DNA from 2 places in the Pseudomonas sp. SDO524_S393 genome. Region 2 is predicted to be linked to the other one. Evidence: predicted binding sites of a transcription regulator. Region 2 holds the regulator's gene; the other holds the start of a gene.
What was found. The regulator FliA, encoded in region 2, starts transcription of late flagellar genes. The targets are predictions, from matches to a motif close to CTAAAGTTTNNNNNNNNNNNGCCGNTAA.
Positions count from the first base shown of each region.

Region 1: the regulator FliA is predicted to act here: its motif matches at 2,808-2,835, upstream of ACW9IB_RS23060 (methyl-accepting chemotaxis protein).

Region 1 covers NZ_JBSVVZ010000062.1:2,301-12,655, reverse strand. The annotation lists gene ACW9IB_RS23070 (AAA family ATPase) at 1-48, opposite strand, end outside; gene pnuC (nicotinamide riboside transporter PnuC) at 45-608, opposite strand; gene ACW9IB_RS23060 (methyl-accepting chemotaxis protein) at 1,106-2,740, opposite strand; gene ACW9IB_RS23055 (undecaprenyl-diphosphate phosphatase) at 2,950-3,780, shown strand; gene ACW9IB_RS23050 (DUF1294 domain-containing protein) at 3,777-4,160, shown strand; gene ACW9IB_RS23045 (MmcQ/YjbR family DNA-binding protein) at 4,149-4,505, opposite strand; gene ACW9IB_RS23040 (LysR substrate-binding domain-containing protein) at 4,502-5,410, opposite strand; gene ACW9IB_RS23035 (NAD-dependent succinate-semialdehyde dehydrogenase) at 5,542-6,921, opposite strand; gene ACW9IB_RS23030 (AraC family transcriptional regulator N-terminal domain-containing protein) at 7,079-8,005, shown strand; gene ACW9IB_RS23025 (MFS transporter) at 7,971-9,161, opposite strand; gene ACW9IB_RS23020 (FMN-dependent NADH-azoreductase) at 9,392-10,003, shown strand; gene ACW9IB_RS23015 (alpha/beta hydrolase family protein) at 10,232-10,355, shown strand, end outside.
Region 2 covers NZ_JBSVVZ010000043.1:39,452-49,806, reverse strand. The annotation lists gene ACW9IB_RS18995 (flagellar motor protein) at 1-519, opposite strand, end outside; gene ACW9IB_RS18990 (protein-glutamate methylesterase/protein-glutamine glutaminase) at 519-1,655, opposite strand; gene ACW9IB_RS18985 (chemotaxis protein CheA) at 1,704-3,899, opposite strand; gene ACW9IB_RS18980 (protein phosphatase CheZ) at 4,176-4,964, opposite strand; gene ACW9IB_RS18975 (chemotaxis response regulator CheY) at 4,983-5,357, opposite strand; gene fliA (RNA polymerase sigma factor FliA) at 5,528-6,268, opposite strand; gene fleN (flagellar synthesis regulator FleN) at 6,265-7,098, opposite strand; gene flhF (flagellar biosynthesis protein FlhF) at 7,203-8,519, opposite strand; gene flhA (flagellar biosynthesis protein FlhA) at 8,532-10,355, opposite strand, start outside.

The sequences.
Region 1 (10,355 bases), on a different contig from region 2:
CCAGCTCTTGCCGCTGGACTCGGGCCCGGCGAGTACCACCACCTTCATGCGTGCAGCGCCGGATCGGCGCGCCACTCACGCCAGCCTTGCACGGCAATCACGGTGAATAGCGCGTAGAGCGCGGCGGTGAGGTACAGGCCTTTGTAGAGGAACAGGCCGACGAAGATCACGTCGACCGCAATCCACAACGGCCAGCACTGCACGCGTTTTTGCGCCATCCACATTTGCGCCACCAGGCTGAAGCCGGTGAGGGCGGCGTCGAGCCATGGCTGGGCGGCGTCGGTCCAGTGGGCCATGGCGGCGCCCAACAACAAGCTGCCGGCCGCACCCACGGCCAGGCTAGTCATGATCGCCGGCCAGCCGAGACTGGTCACCTGGCGACCTTGCTTGACCTCGCCGGCACGGGTCCACTGCCACCAGCCGTAGAGTTGCAGGCCCGCATAGACCACTTGCAGCAGCATGTCGGAATAGAGTTTCACGTCGAAGAACACCCAGGTGTACAGCAACACCATCACCAGGCCGATGGGCCAGCACCAAGGGTTCTGTTTGACCGTCAGCCAGACGGCGATCACCCCCAAGGCGGCGGCGATCAGTTCAAGGCCGGACATGGCGGTTCCTTAGGGGAGACGAAGAGGGCGGTGATTGTAACCAAAGACGACTGACGGTTGTAGTGAGCGGGCTTGCTATGGCAGGAGGGCTTGTTGTGGTGAGCGGGCTTGTCCCGCGCTGGGCGGCGAAGCCGCCCCAATAAAAACGCCGCATCCTGTCAGCAAGAATGCGGCGTCTGGTTTCAGGGCCGCTTCGCGCCCCAGCGCAGGACAAGCCTGCTCACCACAGTGATTGTATTGAGCCAGATGGATTTGCCGGGCTTTTGTAGTGAGCGGGCTTGTCCCGCGCTGGGCGGCGAAGCCGCCCCAATGAAAACGCCACATCCTGTCAGCTAGAATGCGGCGCCTGGTTTCAGGGCCGCTTCGCGCCCCGGCGCGGGCGGTGCGACGATTCGACAAGCCTGCTCACCACAGTGGTATTTGCTCAACACCACAAAGGTATTGGCTTACCTCCACAAAAAACCGGATTGCAACAAGGAAATCGGCCCGCCGCAGCGTCAGACCTTGAACTGGCGCAACAACCCATCAAGCTGTTCGCTCAAACCGCGCAACTGGCTGCTCGCCGCGCTCGACTGTTCCGCCGCCAGCGCGGTGCTGTGGGACAACCCTGCCGCCTGGGTGACGTTCTGGTTGATGTCCTCCACCACGTGGGCCTGTTGCAGGGTGGCACTGGCGATGGAGGCGTTCAGGCCGTTGAGGTTGCGCAGGGCCTGGCCGATGGCGTTGAGGCTGGCGCCTGCCTGGCCGGCTTGTTCGATGGTCAGTTGCGAGGCGCTGTGGCTGTCGCTGATCACCTTTACCGCCGCTTCCGAGTGGCCTTGCAGCCGTTCGATCATCACCTGGATCTCGGCGGTGGACTTCTGTGTGCGCTGGGCCAGCAGGCGCACTTCATCGGCCACCACGGCAAAGCCGCGGCCCTGTTCACCGGCGCGTGCGGCTTCGATGGCGGCATTGAGGGCCAGCAGGTTGGTCTGGTCGGCAATGGAGCGGATCACTTCCAGCACTCCGCCGATCTGCGTGCTTTCGCTGGAGAGGGTGCGGATCACTTCCACGGCCTGGCTGATGGTGCCGGACAGTTGGTCGATCTGTTGCAGGCTGCCGTCGATGTTCACCTGGCCCTGTTGCGCCTGGGCCTGGGCATCACGCATTTCGCTGGCAGCCTGTTCGGCGTTTTTCGCCACGTCCTGCACGCCGTAGGTCACTTCGTTGATCGCCGTGGCTACCAGTTCCATTTGCTGAGACTGCTGCTGACTGCGGTCATGGGCCTGGGTGGCGTTGTTGCCCAGTTCCAGGGACGACTGGCCCAATGCCGTGGCGCAGACCTGCAACTGACTGACCACCTGGCGCAGCTTGGCGGTGAAACTGTTGAAATGCCGGGACAGCTGGGTGACTTCGTCCTGGCCGTGGGTGTCGAGGCTGCGGGTCAGGTCGCTTTCGCCGCTGGCGATATTGCCCATGGCATTCACCGCCGCCTGCAACGGGCGCACGATGCTGCGGGCGATCAGCGTCACCAGCAGCGCCATCACCACCGCGATGCCCAGGCCGATGAATGACGCTTTCCACACCTGGCCGTTGAACTCGGCCTGCACATCGTCGACATACACGCCAGAGCCGATGATCCAGCCCCAGGGTTCGAACAGTTGGATGTACGAGGTTTTTTCTACCGGCGCTTCGGCGCCCGGCTTCGGCCAACGATAGTTGACGATGCCAGCGCCCTTGGCCTTGGCCAGGATCACGAACTCGTTGAACACCGCAAAACCGTCCGGGTCGCGGATCGCCGAGAGGTTCTGGCCGTCGAGTTTGGGGTTGGCCGCGTGCATGATCATCACGGGCGTCAGGTCGTTGATCCAGAAATAGTCGTCATGGTCGTAGCGCAAGCCGCGCACCACGCTCAGGGCCTGCTTTTGCGCGGCTTCGCGGGTGAGTACGCCGGTCTTCTCCAGGTTCTGGTAGTAGGCCAGCACGCCGCTGGCGGTCTGCACCACATGCTGGGTCTGCTGGCGTTTGGCCTGGTAGAGATCGCCGTGGATCTGCTGGAGCATCAACAGGCCCAGGGTCAGCAGCATCAACACGGCGACTATCAGGATCAGCCAGAGGCGGCGGCTGATCGACATACTGCGCAAACTGTTCATCGTCCTGTCACTCCGTGTTTTTTATAATTGTGGGTGCTGCATCGACATTTCCGGCTTGTCTGATAGGCTTTCGGCCTGAAATCGCAAAACCTGAGTACTGCCTGATTTTTCACATGATTTTTGCAGTGCGGCGTTGATCATCAACACCGGGCCTCAGCGCGCTCGCCATCAATGAATCGTTCGAAACACGCATGACCCTTGGGAGAAACATGGATATTTGGACCGCCATTCAGGCATTGATACTGGGCGTTGTGGAAGGGCTGACCGAGTTTCTGCCGATCTCCAGCACCGGCCACCAGATCATCGTCGCCGATTTGCTTGATTTCACCGGCGATCGCTTCAACGCTTTCAATATCATCATTCAGCTGGGCGCGATCCTGGCGGTGGTCTGGGAATTTCGGCGCAAGATCATCGACGTGGTCATCGGTTTGCCGACCCAGCGCAAGGCTCAGCGGTTTACCGTCAATCTGCTGATCGCGTTCCTGCCGGCGGTGGTGCTGGGGGTGATCTTCGCCGACGTGATCCACCATTACCTGTTCAACCCGATCACCGTGGCCACTGCGCTGGTGGTGGGCGGCATCATCATGCTGTGGGCCGAGCGTCGCGAGCATACGGTGCATGCCGAAACCGTCGATGACATTACTTGGAAAGATGCGCTCAAGGTCGGCCTGGCCCAGTGCCTGGCGATGATCCCGGGCACCTCGCGTTCCGGCTCGACCATTATCGGCGGCCTGCTGTTCGGCCTGTCGCGCAAGACCGCCACCGAGTTTTCGTTCTTCCTGGCGATGCCGACCATGGTGGGTGCGGCGGTGTACTCGGGCTACAAGTACCGTGACCTGTTCCAGCCATCCGACCTGCCGGTGTTCGTGATCGGCTTCGTCACCTCGTTTATCTTCGCCATGATCGCGGTCAAGGGCTTGCTCAAGTTTATCGCCAGCCACAGCTATGCGGCGTTCGCCTGGTACCGGATTGCGTTCGGCCTGCTGATCCTGGCCACCTGGCAGTTCGGCTGGATCGACTGGGCGGCGGCCAAGGCATGAGTATTCAGCACCCGCGGCTGAAGCTCGCGCTGTTTGTGCTGCTGTGCGCGGCGCCGCTGTTGGGCTCGGCGTTGCTCTGGCATCGCGGCGAAACGCTGATCCCGCTGGCGGCCTACGGGGTGGTCAGCGTCGTGGCGTTTCTGATGTACTGGAACGACAAGCGCAAGGCCCAGACCGAAGGCCGCCGCACCCCGGAAAACATCCTGCACGCCGTCGAGCTGGCAGGCGGCTGGCCGGGCGCATTGATCGCTCAGCAAGTGTTCCGGCACAAGACACGCAAGGTGTCGTATCAAGTGCTGTTCTGGGTGATCGTGCTGTTGCACCAAGTGTTCTGGCTCGACCAGCTGTTTCTCGGCGGTACGCTGCTGTCAGTCCTCTAACAGCAACCTGATTTGCGTGCGCTTGGGCAGCTTGCTCACCACCAATTGGTGGGAGCGCTGCAACAGGCCACGCAGTTCCTCGGCGCCCAGCGGGTAGGGCGTGTTCATGATCACCCACTGCGCCCGTGCCAGATAAGGCGCCGGGTGGATGCCAGGGCGGTCCACGTGGCCGAGGAACAGCTCCTTGTCGACCTTGAACGCCAGCGAGTCGCCGCGCAGGCCCTGCAAGGCGAACATCTTGTTGCCGGCAATCGAGAACACGCGCACGCCGCCCCATTTGTAGTCTTCCCGGGCACCGGGCAGGCTCAGGCAGAAGGCGGCGACCTGGGCTTCGGTCAGGCTCATAACAGGCGATCTCCACAGCCTTTGAAGGCTTCTTCCAGGTAGTCGATCCACGCGCGAATGGCCGGCAGCACACCACGGCGATGCGGGTAGACTGCTTGCAGCCAACCACCCGGCAAGGACCATTCGGGCAACAGTTGCACCAGCTCGCCACTGGCCAAGTCGTCTTCGCAGTACAGCATCGGCAGTACGGTAAAACCCAGGCCCCTGAGGGCGCAGGTTTTACGCACGATGAAATCGTCGATCCCCAGGCGCGCCTCCATCGACAGGTCCACGGCGTTGCCTTGGGTGTCCAGCAGACGCAGGTGCACCAGGCGATCGGCCTCCAGGGCGCCAAGCATCGGCAGTTGCTTGAGGTCGTCGAGGGTCTGCACGGGGCGCCCCTTGAGGAATTCCGGGCTGGCCACCAGGATGGTCTGCGCCGGCCGCAGGCGTTTGGTCACCAGCAACGGGTCTTCGTCACCGGACTCACGTACCCGCAGGGCCACGTCGATGCCCTCGGCCACCAGATCGACGCGCCGGTTGACCAGGGTCATCTCCAATTGCACGTGAGGGTGGGCGGCAAGGAAGTCGGCGACCATGTTCGGCAGCATGTGCTGGGCCATGCCCACCGGACAGCTGACCCGCAGCCGTCCGCGCGGTTCGCTGGACATGCTGGCGACGGCCTCATCGGCCATTTCCGCTTCCAGCAGCATGGCCTGGCAGTGGCGCAGGTAACGCTCGCCGACGGCGGTGAGCGTCAACTGTCGCGTGGTGCGTTGCAGCAGGCGTGCGCCCAGGCGCTCTTCCAGCTCGGCGATGCGGCGCGACAATCGTGACTTGGGAATGCCCAGCAGGCGGCCGGCCGCGGCGAAACCGCCGGCTTCGACCACCTTGGCGAAATAGTAGAGGTCGTTGAGGTCTTGCATGGTTGCATCTCAAAAAACGTAGGCGCGAACGGGCGCGCGAAAGACCCTAACGATAACGCAGCGCGCAGGGTTTATCGCAGCGTTATCGGGTTTTTCACGCGCCCGTTCGCACCTGCCGATTAGTGAGGTGCTTAGAACTGCGCGCCGGCCATCAGCACATATTTCACATGCACGTACTCTTCGATGCCGTAGTAACTGCCTTCACGGCCATAACCGGACTGCTTGATGCCGCCAAACGGGACCGATGCGGTGCCCACCGAGCCCGAGTTGAGGATCACCATGCCGGCTTCCAACTGGCGCGACAGGCGCAGCGAGCGGCCCAGGGCGCTGGTGTAGGCGTACGCCACCAGGCCGACTTCGGTCTGATTGGCGCGGGCGATCACTTCCGCTTCGTCCTTGAACGAATAGATGGCGAACACCGGGCCGAAGATCTCCTGGGTGGCCAACGGTGAATCATCGGTCAGCCCTGTCAGCACGGTGGGCTCATAGAACAGACCACCCCTGGCGTGGGGTTTGCCGCCCATCAGCACCGTGGCGCCGGCGGCCCGGGCCTGTTCCACCAGGCTTGCAACCTTGTCGAAGCCCATTTGATTGACCAGAGGTCCCACCACAAAGTCTTCACGCTGGCCCTGATCCACCTCGATATTGGCCACGGCGTGTTTCACGCGCTTGATGAAGTCTTCAAGGATGCTGTGCTGCACAAAGATCCGGTTCGGCGAAATGCACACCTGGCCGGAATTGCGCAGCTTGGCGCTGACCAGGCCTTTGACCGCTTCCTCGATGTTGGCGTCCTGGAACACGATAAAGGGCGCGTTGCCCCCCAATTCCAGGGTCATTTTCTTGATGGTCGCCGCGCATTGCGCCGCCAGCAACTTGCCAACACCGGTGGAGCCGGTGAACGAGATCTTGCGGATGCGTGGGTCGCTGGTGAGGATCTGGCCGATTTCCTTCGGATCACCCACCACCACTTCCAGAACGCCGGGCCCGATGCCGGCCTTGCGTGCGTATTCCAGCAGTTTGAAGGCGGTAAGTGGCGTGTCTTCGGCGGGTTTGATCACCATGGTGCAGCCGGCGGCCAGGGCCGTGGCCACTTTGCGGGTGATCATCATGAACGGGAAGTTCCAGGGCGTGATGGCCGCGACCGGGCCGATGGCTTCCTTGGTCACCACCACGTTGGCGTTGCGGTCGTGGGTGGGGATGGTGTCGCCGTACACGCGCTTGGCTTCTTCGGCGTACCACTCGATGAAGCCCAGGCCGTAATCGATTTCGCCACGGGCTTCGCTGAGGCATTTGCCGTTTTCGCGGCAGAGCAGTTCGGCGAAGGCTTCCTTGTCGGCTTTGACGCTGTCGTGCCAGCGTCGCAGGATATCGCTGCGCTCCTTGGCGAGTTTGCCGGACCATTCGGGGAAGGCGGCGCAGGTGCGGTCGACGGCCGCCTTGACGTCGCTGGCGGTATTGAAGGCGACGCGGTCGATTTCTTCGCCGGTGGCGGGGTTGTAGACGATAAGCATGGGAAAGTCTCCGTGGGCTGAAAGTGCTGTTTCAGGCTACGGAAGACGGGCGTTCCGGCGAATATCCATTCCAATGTGCTGATTGCCTATTCCTATGAGCACGTAGCAGCAGGTACTTTTGCGCGGTACCGTGCCGTTTTCGCAGGAGCCACGAACCATGGGCCGTACCGAACGAATCATCGAATTGATGGGCCGCCTGGCGCCTGTCGAAGGCTATAACCTCACGGCATTGGACGATGTGCGCTTCCTGCGCTCCAACCGCCCATTGCACCGGGTGCCGGTGCTGTACGACCCGGGCATCGTGATCGTCTGTCAGGGGAGCAAGCGCGGCTACCTGGGTGACGAGACTTACTTGTACGACGCCCAGCATTACCTGGTGGTGTCGGTGCCGGTGCCGTTCACCATGGAGACCGAGGCCAGCGAAGCCGAGCCGATGCTGGCGGTGTACCTGCGGCTGGATTTCACCCTGGCGGCGGAACTGATGGTGGCGCTGGATGACTTCCCCGAATTGGCCGAGGCACGGCCTCGGGGCATGTATTCCTCGCCGATGGATGACAAGCTCAGTGAGTCACTGTTGCGCTTCCTGGAGGCCATGAGCGTGCCGATGGACGCGCAGATCCTCGGGCCGACGCTGATGCGCGAGATCTATTACCGGATCATCACCGGCGAACAGGGCGGTTCGATGCGTGCCGCGCTCAATCGTCAGGGGCAGTTCGGCAAGGTGGCGCGGGCGATTCGCAAGATTCACGGCTGCTATCACCAGCACCTCGACGTGGAAGAACTGGCGCGGGAGGCGATGATGAGTGTGCCGAGTTTCCATGCGCACTTTCGCACGGTCACCGACACTTCGCCGATGCAGTACCTCAAATCCACACGCCTGCACCAGGCGCGCCTGCTGATGCTGCGCAGCGACATCACCGCCGCCACGGCCTGCATGAAAGTGGGCTATGAAAGCGCCTCGCAGTTCAGTCGCGAGTTCAAGCGCTTCTTCGGGCGTACGCCTCAGGAAGAGATCCAGTGGATGAAGCGTACCTATGCGTTGCCCGCACCTACGACGTCGTCGATTTACGTGTCATCCCACTGAGCAGGGTGATCAGCAACGCGGTACCGGCAAAGGCGACGCCGGCCAGTGCCTGGCCCTGCCAGCCGAAATGCTCGGAGGCAAAGGCGCCCGACGCCGAACCCAAGGCGCCGCCGATGAAGTAGACCACCATGAACACCGTGTTCAGGCGGCTGGTGGCCGAAGGTTCCAGGGCCAGCACGCGGGTCTGGTTGGCCAGTTGGTTGATACGGTTGCCCAGGTCCAGGAAGGTTGCAGCCACCAGGAGCGGCAGCCACCAGCCTCGCGGGCCGAAGGCAAAGATCAGCACGAACGCCACCAGCACGGTGCCGATACCCACCCATTCCAACAGTTGGCGGTGGCGTCGGGTCTGGTCGCCGATGGTGGAGGCGCAGAGAATGCCGACGATGGCCGAGAGCCCCAGCAACCCTGCCTGGGCGCTGGAGAATCCGTAGGGCGGTGCGGCCAGCAGCGCCGCCATCGAACCCCAGAACACGTTGAGTGCGCCAAACACCAGGCCGGCCTTGAGCGCTGACTGACGCAGGGTCGGGTACTGCGTCGCCAGGCCCCACAGTGACTTGAGCAAGGCGCCGTAGGCCAGCTTGCTGGTGGACACCGAAACCGGCATGCGCGTCAGAATCGCCAGGAACAGCAGCACATCCAGTGCCGCCGCCACGGCGAACATGCCGCGCCAGCCGAGCCAGCCACTGACCACGCCGCTGACCGTACGGGCGAGCAGGCCGCCGGCAGACAGGCCGCTGACCATCAGGCCAAGCACCGCGCCTTTTTGCAGGGGATCACTGAGGTCGGACGCCGCTGGAATGATCACCTGGGCACTGATGCCGGACAGGCCCAGCAGCACGCTGGCTACCAGCAGCAGGGAATAGGAGGGCGCCGTGGCCGACGCCAGCAAACTGATGAAGTTGAGGCACAGCACGGCGAGGATCAGCGTGCGCCGACTGATGCGGTCGCCCAATGGCACGAACAGCAACAGTCCGCAGGCGTAGCCGAGCTGGGTCAACATCGCGATCTGCCCGACATGGGCGGTGGAGACATCGAACGTATTGGCGATCAGCGGCAACATCGCCTGGTTGTAGTAGATCGTTGCCACGGAAAATCCGCAGCAGATGGCGAGGATCAGCGTCAGGCCCTTGGTCAGGGCGGGGGAGTGTGGGGGCATGGTGCGCTCGAAGGCTGTCGGTTCTGCGGCGAGGATGAAGCGAACCGCAGGTGAAATCCAGCGTCTCATAGGATTGGGCAATAACCCGGCACGATCCGTACAGGCTGAGCTAACATTGTCCCACCAGCGGGACAAATAATCGCATTTGAGCCCTCTAATCGACGATTGATGCTGCCTGTAGCATTAGCCTCACTTGATCGCCTTGCCGCGATCCTCACTTGGAGAACCGCATGAAACTGTTGCATATCGATTCCAGCATCCTCGGCGACAACTCGGCTTCCCGTCAGCTCAGCGCTGGCGTGGTCAAGGCCTGGCAAGCGGCGCAACCGAGTGTGGAAGTGACCTACCGCGACCTGGCGGCCGAAGACATCAGCCACTTTTCCGGCCTGACCCTGGGTGCCCTGGGCACTGCAGCCGAGCTGCGTGATGCGGTGCAGAAGCACGAAGCCGAACTGAGCGCAAAATCGTTGGCCGAGTTCATCGCCGCTGACGCCGTGGTGATCGGTGCGCCGATGTACAACTTTTCGGTGCCGTCCCAGCTCAAGGCGTGGATTGACCGCATCGCCGTTGCCGGTCAGACCTTCCGCTACAGCGAAGCCGGCCCGGAAGGCCTGTGCGGTGGCAAGAAGCTGATCATCGTCTCCACCGCCGGCGGCCTGCATGCCGGTCAACCGAGCAATGTGGGTCACGAAGATTACCTGAAGCTGATGTTTGGCTTCCTGGGCATCACCGACATTGAATTCGTTCGCGCCCAGGGCCTGGCCTACGGTGAAGAAGTGCGCAACAAGTCCCTGAACGACGCCAACGTAGTCATCAACGAACAATTGTTCAACGCCGCGTAAGGCTTGTGTAAATTTCGCCGCTGCCCGGTTTCAATCTGAAGCCGGGCGCCTAAACTCTGTAGTCTGATCACCTGAAAGTGATCGGAGTGCGGAGTTTTTTCGTTTACCCGCTGTCTTTACCTTGGCCCAGGTTATGCACGCATGGGTTTATCACCCGGTGCGAGCGCCCAGACCATGGACTTTTCCCATAGACATGCCGGCTTTTACGCAGCAAAGGTGGACATCCTCATGATGCGTCTTTGTGCAGTTGTGGTTCTTTTCCTGCTCGGTGGCCTGATTTCAGTGCAGGCCGCACCCGCGCCGCACCCGCACTGGAGCGTGGGTTTTCATCGCATGATGTTCCTCGACCCGC
Region 2 (10,355 bases):
CGCCAGGTTGCCCATTACATGGATCAGGCCCATCACCGCACCGATGATGCCGATGGTCGGCGCGTAGCCGCCCATGCTCTCAAACACCTTGGCCGCGTTGATGTCGCGACTTTCCTGGGTGTAGAAATCCACTTCCAGGATGCTGCGGATCGCTTCCGGCTCGGCGCCGTCCACCAGCAATTGCAAGCCTTTGCGTGCGTAGCTGTCAGGTTCGGCATCCGCCACGCCTTCCAGGCCCAGCAGGCCTTCCTTGCGCGCGGTGAGGCTCCAGTTGACCACGCGGTCGATGCCACCCGGCAGGTCGACGCGCGGGGGGAAGATGATCCACACCAGAATCTGCATCGCGCGCTTGAACGAGCTCAATGGCGATTGCAGCAGCGCGGCGCCCACGGTACCGCCGATCACGATCAGCGCCGCCGGGCCGTTGGCCAGCGCACCGAGATGGCCGCCTTCGAGGTAGTTGCCGCCGATGATCGCGACAAACGCCATGATGATGCCGATCAGGCTTAACACATCCATCAGAGACAGGCCTCCACCAGATGCTTGCCGATATCGTCCAGGCTGTAGACCGCATCGGCCAAGTCAGCCTTGACGATGGCCATGGGCATGCCATAGATCACGCAGCTGGCTTCGTCCTGGGCCCAGATGGCGCTGCCGCCCTGCTTGAGCAGGCGCGCGCCTTCACGACCATCGGCCCCCATGCCGGTGAGCACCACCGCCAGAACTTTGTCACCGTAGGACTTGGCCGCAGAACCGAAGGTGATGTCCACGCACGGCTTGTAGTTCAGGCGCTCGTCACCCGGCAGGATTTTCACCGCGCCGCGACCGTCCACCATCATCTGCTTGCCACCCGGCGCCAGCAGCGCCAGGCCCGGACGCAAGATGTCGCCGTCTTCGGCTTCCTTGACGCTGATGCGGCACAGCTTGTCCAGGCGCTCGGCAAAGGCCTTGGTGAACGCGGCGGGCATGTGCTGCACCAGCACGATCGGCGCCGGGAAGTTGGCCGGCAATTGGGTCAGCACCCGTTGCAGGGCTACCGGGCCGCCGGTGGAAGTGCCGATGGCGACCAGCTTGTAGGCCTTGCGCTTGGGCGCGGGCGAATGAGCAGCGGGCGCTGCGGCGCGCACTGGCGCCGGCGCTGGGCGTGCAGCCGGCGCAGGCGCTGGCGCGGGACGACCGAACGATGAGGCCGGTGCAGGGGCCGGTGCCGCAACGGCAGCCGGCGTCGGCGCGGGCGTACTGAACAGGCTGCGACGGTTGCTGCGGGAAATGCTGTGTACTTTCTCGCACAGCAGTTGCTTGACCTTCTCGGGATTGCGCGAGATGTCTTCGAAATTCTTCGGCAGGAAGTCCACCGCACCGGCGTCCAGCGCATCGAGGGTCACCCGAGCGCCTTCGTGGGTCAGCGAGGAGAACATCAACACCGGAGTCGGGCAGCGCTGCATGATGTGCCGCACCGCCGTGATGCCGTCCATCATCGGCATCTCGTAGTCCATGGTGATCACGTCCGGCTTCAACGCAATGGCTTGATCGATCGCCTCTTTGCCGTTGGTGGCCGTGCCGACCACCTGGATGCTTGGATCGGCGGAAAGAATTTCCGAGACGCGGCGGCGGAAGAAACCCGAATCGTCCACCACCAGGACCTTGACTGCCATAAACACTCCGTTAGGCGGGGCAGGCACTACTGCCCTGCCCCACCAGAATCAAATACGCCGAGCGGCGTAACGCTTGAGCATGCTCGGAACATCGAGAATCAGCGCGATCCGACCGTCACCGGTAATGGTCGCACCCGACATGCCCGGGGTTCCCTGCAGCATTTTGCCCAAAGGCTTGATGACCACCTCTTCCTGGCCCACCAACTGGTCGACGACAAAGCCGATGCGCTGGGTGCCCACGGAGAGAATCACCACATGGCCTTCGCGCTGCTCTTCATGCTTGGCCGATGCCACCAGCCAGCGCTTGAGGTAGAACAGAGGCAATGCCTTGTCGCGCACGATCACCACCTCCTGGCCGTCCACCACGTTGGTGCGCGACAGGTCGAGGTGGAAGATCTCGTTGACGTTGACCAGCGGGAAGGCGAACGCCTGGTTGCCCAGCATCACCATCAGGGTCGGCATGATCGCCAGGGTCAACGGCACCTTGATGACGATCTTCGAGCCCTGGCCCTTGGTCGAGTAAATGTTGATCGAGCCGTTGAGCTGGCTGATCTTGGTCTTCACCACGTCCATGCCCACGCCACGGCCGGACACGTCGGAAATCTCGGTCTTGGTCGAGAAGCCCGGAGCGAAGATCAGGTTGTAGCACTCGGTGTCGGTAAGACGGTCGGCGGCATCCTTGTCCATCACACCACGCTTGACCGCGATGTTACGCAGGATGGTCGGGTCCATGCCCTTGCCGTCATCGGTGATCGACAACAGGATATGGTCGCCCTCTTGCTCGGCCGCCAATACCACTTTGCCGTTGCGGGACTTGCCGGCGGCTTCGCGTTCTTCCGGGGTTTCGACACCGTGGTCGACCGCGTTGCGCACCAAGTGGACCAGCGGGTCGGCCAGGGCCTCGACAAGGTTTTTGTCGAGGTCGGTTTCTTCACCCACCAGTTCCAGGTTGATTTCTTTCTTGAGCTGGCGCGCCAGGTCGCGAACCAGGCGCGGGAAACGACCGAAGACTTTCTTGATCGGCTGCATCCGCGTCTTCATCACCGCGGTTTGCAGGTCGGCGGTGACCACGTCGAGGTTCGACACGGCTTTTTGCATCGCCTCATCGGCGCTGCTCAGGCCCAGGCGCACCAGGCGGTTACGCACCAGCACCAGTTCGCCGACCATGTTCATGATGTCGTCCAGTCGCGCGGTATCGACCCGCACGGTGGTTTCGGCTTCGCTGACCGGTTTTTCGGCCACCGGTGCCGGCGCGGCGCGGGCTGGAGCCGCTGCTGCGGCAGGGGCCGGTGCGGGCTTGGCCGCTGGCGCAGCGGCTTTGGCCGCCACCGGTGCCGCCGTCGCCACGGCGGCGGCCGGAGCGACTTCAGAGAACTTGCCCTTGCCGTGCAGCTCATCCAGCAGGGACTCGAACTCCTGATCACTGATCAGGCCATCGTCCGCAGGCGCTGCCGGCGCAGCAGCCGGTGCCGCCGCCGTGGCAGCGACCGCCGGCAGTGCATCGGCCGCAAAGGTGCCTTTGCCGTGCAACTGGTCCAGCAAGGCTTCGAATTCGTCGTCGGTAATGTCGGTGCTCGCCGTGGCGGCAGGCGCCGGCGGTTCCACCGCAGCCGGTGCCACTGCATCGGCGGCGAATTGGCCTTTGCCGTGCAATTGATCAAGCAGGGATTCGAACTCGGCGTCGGTGATATCTTCGCTGGCGGGCGCAGCCACCGGCGCCGCCGGCGCTTCAGCTTCGGCCTTGACCGCACTGAGGGAGTTGAGCAGTTGTTCGAACTCGCTGTCGGTCACATCCGGCTCAGGCGCGGCCACAGGCTCGGGCGCCGCTTCAGCCACCGGCGCCGCCGACGGATCGGCCGGTTCGGCGTAGCGCGCCAGGGCGGCCAGCAGTTCCGGGGTGGCGGGAGTAATCGGCGCGCGTTCGCGCACTTGGCCGAACATGCCATTGACGGCGTCCAGCGCTTCGAGAATTACGTCCATCAATTCCGAGTCGACGTGACGCTCACCCTTGCGCAGGATGTCGAACACGTTCTCGGCGATGTGGCAGCACTCCACCAGCTCATGGAGCTGGAGGAAGCCGGCGCCCCCTTTTACAGTGTGAAAACCGCGAAAAATTGCATTGAGCAGGTTCGCATCATCCGGTCGGCTTTCCAGCTCGACCAGTTGCTCGGACAACTGCTCCAAAATTTCGCCGGCCTCTACCAGGAAATCCTGAAGGATCTCTTCATCGGCGCCGAAGCTCATGTGGGTGCTCCTTTAGGTCCTGATAGCGGCAAATGACGGATCGCGTTGGAGCTGTGAGCGGGCCAGGCAAGGCGCGGAACGCGGGCAAGGGTTGTTTCCTTGCCAAGTTCCGCAACGCAGCATGGCGCGCTCACAGCTCCAACCCGGAGGGCCGGGCCCCGCAAGGCGCAAGCCGTCGTTATTCGTCGTTCATTTGGAAAAACCAAACCTCTCTCCTCATGCCTAGCCTTGCGCCTTGCGGGGCCCGGCGCGACCGTCATTTGCCGCTATCAGGACCTAAAAGCCTAAACTGGATAACAGGTCATCGACATCATCCTGACCCGATACAACGTCTTCACGTTTATCGGCATGAATCTGCGGACCTTCACCCTTGGCGAGATGTTTTTGTGGATCTTTTTCCGAGAGGATCGCTGCGCGGTCATGTTCGATCCCCGCGAAACGGTCGACCTGGCCGGCCATGAGCACCAATTTGAGCAAGTTGCTTTCCACTTCGGTGACCAGTTGGGTCACGCGCTTGATCACCTGACCGGTGAGGTCCTGGTAATCCTGGGCCAGCAGAATGTCATTGAGGTTGCTGGAAACCGTACGGTTTTCCTGCTCGCTGCGTGACAGGAACGCTTCAATCCGACGGGCCAACTCGCGGAACTCTTCCGCCCCGACTTCGCGGCGCATGAAGCGGCCCCAGTCAGCGCTGAGGGCCTGGGCTTCGCTGGCCATGCCGCTGACCAGGGGCGTGGCGTTTTCCACCAGGTCCATGGTGCGATTGGCCGCCGCCTCGGTCAGCCTGACCACATAGGACAGGCGCTCGGTGGCATCGGTAATCTGCGAAATCTCTTCAGCCTGGGGCATGTGCGGGTCAATGTGGAAATTGACGATCGCACTGTGCAGCTCGCGCGTGAGCTTGCCCACTTCCTGGTACAGGCCACGGTCACGGGTCTGGTTGAGCTCATGGATCAACTGCACCGCATCGCCGAACTGACCTTTTTCAAGGCTCTCGACCAACTGGTGAGCATGTTTTTTCAGGGTCGACTCGAAGTCTCCCTGTGACGTTTCGTTATGCTCCATAGCTCCCCCGTGGCAGCATCAGTTACCGATGCGTTCGAAGATTTTTTCGATCTTCTCTTTCAGCGCCAATGCGGTGAATGGTTTGACCACGTAACCGTTTACCCCGGCCTGGGCGGCTTCGATGATCTGTTCACGCTTGGCTTCGGCGGTCACCATCAGCACGGGAAGGCTGCGCAGTTTTTCGTCGGCGCGCACGTGGCGCAGCAGATCGATGCCGGTCATGCCTGGCATGTTCCAGTCGGTTACCAGAAAGTCGATGCTCCCGCTGTTGAGGATCGGAATCGCCGTAATGCCGTCATCCGCCTCGACCGTGTTTGTGAACCCCAGGTCACGCAACAGGTTTTTTATGATCCGCCGCATCGTTGAAAAGTCATCAACGATGAGGATTTTCATGTTCTTGTCCAATTCGACCTCCAAGCAGTCTTAAACGCGCCCAGCACCTGGACGCGCCATTTCAATCAACAGGCATTACACAAAAAGGACTGCCGGTGGCACCACGGGTCGGTTCCGCAAAGGTCAACGCCCCTCACGGCCTCGTCTGCAGTGCTCCCCAACACTGCCTGTCAGCGCGCTCGCCACTCTCCCAGACGCCCCCGCAAACGGGCGGCGCACTGGCTATGCAACTGGCTGACCCGCGATTCGCTGACCCCCAGGACCTCACCGATTTCCTTGAGGTTCAGCTCTTCGTCGTAGTACAGCGCCAACACCAGCCGCTCACGCTCCGGCAAATTGGCAATCGCGTCCGCCAGCGCGCCCTGGAAGCGTTCGTCTTCAAGGTCGCGCGACGGCTCAAGATGAGCACTCGCGCCGTCCTCGTGCAGCCCTTCGTGTTCGCCGTCCTGCAACAGGTCGTCGAAACTGAACAGGCGGCTGCCCAAGGTATCGTTCAAAATCCCGTAGTAATCGTCGAGACTCAATTGGAGTTCGGCAGCAACTTCATGATCTTTAGCGTCACGGCCGGTTTTTGCTTCAATTGCGCGAATTGCATCACTGACCATGCGCGTATTGCGGTGCACCGAACGCGGCGCCCAATCGCCCTTGCGCACTTCATCGAGCATCGCGCCACGGATGCGAATACCCGCATAGGTCTCGAAACTCGCACCCTTGCTCGCGTCGTATTTGGTCGACACTTCGAGCAGGCCGATCATGCCCGCCTGGATCAGGTCTTCGACCTGGACGCTGGCAGGCAGGCGCGCCAGCAAGTGGTAGGCGATACGCTTGACCAGCGGCGCATAGCGCTCGATCAACTCGCCTTGGCTGTCACGGGCAGACTTCTTGTACGCGTTGTAGCCAGTCGCTGTCATAGCACGGGTCCTGCGCTCGTCTGATGCACCAATCGCTCGACGAAAAACTCCAGATGCCCGCGCGGGTTGGCAGGCAACGGCCAGGTATCGACCTTCTGGGCAATCGCCTTGAACGCCAGCGCGCACTTGGAGCGGGGAAACGCTTCGTAGACTGCACGCTGCTTCTGCACAGCCTTGCGCACACACTCGTCGTAGGGCACAGCGCCGACGTATTGTAGGGCGACATCGAGAAAGCGGTCCGTGACCTTGGTCAATTTGGCGAACAGGTTGCGACCTTCCTGCGGGCTCTGGGCCATGTTGGCGAGCACACGGAAGCGGTTCATGCCGTAGTCACGGTTGAGCAGTTTGATCAGGGCGTAGGCGTCGGTGATCGAAGTGGGCTCATCGCACACCACCAGCAACACTTCCTGGGCGGCGCGCACGAAGCTGACCACGGACTCGCCGATCCCGGCAGCGGTGTCGATCACCAGCACATCCAGGTTGTCACCGATATCGCTGAACGCCTGGATCAGGCCGGCATGCTGCGCCGGACTCAGGTGCACCATGCTCTGGGTGCCGGAGGCCGCCGGCACGATACGAATGCCGCCTGGGCCCTGGAGCAGCACATCGCGCAGCTCGCAGCGCCCTTCGATCACATCGGCAAGGGTGTGTTTGGGCGTCAGTCCCAGCAGAACGTCGACGTTCGCCAGCCCCAGGTCAGCGTCCAGCAGCATGACGCGACGGCCAAGCTCTGCCAGCGCCAGGGACAAATTCACTGACACGTTAGTTTTCCCGACGCCACCTTTGCCGCCGGTCACCGCGATCACCTGTACGGGATGCATGCTGCCCATTTTATTTCTTTACCTTGTCTTGCTTAGACGCAGGCTACATGGCTTGGCCGCGTGAATCGCTTGCAGACCATCGATGTAGATACATTGCACTGTGTTCATAGTGCTCAGCCCACCCGTTTGGCCGGGCTGTGGTACAGATCAGCGAACATGTCGGCCATCGCTTCCTCGCTAGGCTCATCTTGCATTTGTACGCTGACGGCACGGCTGACCAACTGATGACGGCGCGGCAGATGCAGATCATCCGGGATCCGCGGCCCGTCGGTCAGGTAGGCGACCGGTAGTTCATGGCTGATGGCCAGGCTCAACACCTCGCCCAGGCTCGCGGTTTCATCGAGCTTGGTGAGGATGCAACCGGCCAGGCCGCAACGCTTGTAGCTGTGATAAGCAGCGGTAAGTACCTGTTTTTGACTGGTGGTTGCAAGCACCAGGTAATTTTTCGACTTGATGCCACGCCCGGCCAGGCTTTCCAGTTGCATGCGCAATGCCGGATCGCTGGCTTGCAGGCCGGCGGTGTCGATCAGCACCACGCGCTTGCGCAGCAGCGGGTCGAGGGCATTGGCCAGGGACTGGCCCGGGTCGACATGGGTCACCGGCACATTGAGAATGCGCCCCAGGGTCTTGAGCTGTTCCTGCGCACCGATACGGTAGCTGTCCATGCTCACCAGCGCGATATTCTGCGCGCCGTACTTGAGCACATAACGGGCGGCCAGCTTGGCCAGGGTGGTGGTCTTGCCCATGCCGGCCGGGCCGACCATGGCGATCACGCCGCCCTCTTCGAGGGGTTCGATTTCCGGGGTGACGATCATCCGCGCCAGATGGGCCAGCAGCATGCGCCAGGCCTGGCGGGGCTCTTCGATTTCGGTGGTCAGCGCCAGCAGGTCGCGGGACAACGGGCCGGACAAGCCGATGCGTTGCAGGCGGCGCCACAGGTTGGCCTGTTGCGGTTTGCTGCCTTGCAATTGGGTCCAGGCCAGCGAGCCCAGTTGCACTTCCAGCAGCTCGCGCAGGCCGTTGAGTTCAAAGCGCATCGAGTCGAACACACGCGGGTCCACCGTCGGCGCGGGGGCAGGCGCGGCGGGACGCGGCGGCTCTTTGAAAGTCGGTTCCACCAGCGGCTCGGCAGCAGTCAGCGGCAGGCCGGCGAACAGCTGGCGATTGGTGGTCGCGTCGCTGTCGCCACGCATGCTCAACTCGGCCTGGGCCGAAACGATGCGCGAAGCGGTCTTGCGCAACTCGTCTTCGAGTTCCATGTTCGGCACACGCGGCGCCAGGGCCTGGGGGGTGTAATCCAGGGCAGCCGTCAGCTCCACACCGCCGGCAATACGACGGTTACCGATGATCGCGGCATCAGCGCCCAGCTCATCACGCACCAGTTTCATGGCCTGGCGCATATCGGCGGCGAAAAAACGCTTAACTTGCATAACCCACTACCCTCAGCCGTTGGGCCCTACTGTCGCGACGATAGTCACTTGCTTGTTGTCAGGAATTTCCTGATAAGCCAAAACGTGCAAATTCGGTACTGCCAGACGCCCAAACCGCGACAACATCGCCCGGACGGGGCCCGCCACCAGCAGAATCACCGGTTGGCCCTGCATTTCCTGGCGTTGCGCGGCGTCGATCAACGAACGCTGCAGCTTCTCGGCCATGCTTGGCTCCAGCAGAACGCCCTCTTCCTGGCCTTGTCCTGCCTTCTGGATACTATTGAGCAATATTTGTTCCAACCTGGGTTCCAGGGTGATCACAGGCAGCTCGGAGTCAAGCCCTACAATGCTTTGCACGATTGCGCGGGACAAGCCGACACGCACCGCCGCCACCAGAGCGGCAGTATCTTGACTCTTGGCGGCATTGTTGGCGATGGCCTCAGCAATGCTGCGAATGTCGCGTACCGGCACCTGTTCGGCCAGCAAGGCTTGCAGCACCTTGAGCAACTGCGACAGCGTGAGCACGCCCGGCACCAGCTCTTCGGCGAGTTTTGGCGAGGCTTTGCCGAGCAAGCCCATCAATTGCTGGACTTCCTCGTGGCCGATCAGCTCGTGGGAGTGCTTGTAGAGAATCTGGTTGAGGTGCGTGGCCACCACGGTACTGGCGTCCACCACGGTGTAACCCAGGGACTGCGCCTGGCTGCGCTGGCTGATTTCGATCCAGACCGCGTCCAGGCCAAAAGCCGGATCTTTGGCGGTAATGCCGTTCAGGCTGCCGAACACCTGGCCCGGGTTGATCGCCAGCTCGCGGTCCGGGTAGATCTCGGCTTCGGCCAGGATCACCCCCATCAGGGTCAGGCGATAGGCGCTGGGGGCCAGGTCGAGGTTGTCGCGAATGTGCACGGTGGGCATCAGGAAGCCCAGGTCCTGCGACAATTTCTTGCGCACCCCCTTGATCCTCGCGAGCAATTGGCCGCCCTGGTTGCGGTCCACCAGCGGAATCAGGCGATAGCCCACTTCCAGACCGATCATGTCGATCGGGGTTACGTCGTCCCAGCCCAACTCCTTGGTTTCCTGGGCGCGGGCCGGCGACGGCAGCAGTTCCTGCTGGCGCGCAACCTCTTGCATGGCCTTGACCTTGATCGCGTGCTGCTTCTTCCAGAACAGGTAAGCGGCGCCGCCGGCCAACGCGGCCATGGTGAGGAACGATACGTGGGGCATGCCCGGCACGATGCCCATGATTGCCATGATGCCGGCGGCGACGGCCAGCGCCTTGGGCGATGCGAACATCTGCCGGCTGATCTGCTTGCCCATGTCTTCGGAGCCCGAAGCACGGGTCACCATGATCGCCGCCGCTGTCGATAACAACAGTGATGGCAATTGCGCCACTAAACCGTCACCGATGGTCAGCAAGGCGTACACCTTGCCCGCATCGCCGAAGGTCATGCCGTGCTGGAAGATACCGACCGCCATGCCGCCGATCAGGTTGATGAACAGAATCAACAGACCGGCAATGGCGTCACCGCGCACGAATTTGCTGGCACCGTCCATGGAACCGTAGAACTCGGCTTCCTGGGCCACTTCCGCGCGACGGGCCTTGGCCTGGTTCTGGTCGATAAGGCCAGCGTTGAGGTCGGCGTCGATTGCCATCTGCTTGCCGGGCATCGCATCGAGGGTAAACCGCGCGCTCACCTCGGAGATCCGCCCGGCACCCTTGGTCACCACGACGAAGTTGATGATCATCAGGATGGCGAACACCACGATACCGACCACGTAGTTGCCGCCGATCACCACCTCACCGAAGGCCTGGATCACCTTGCCGGCGGCGGCGTGGCC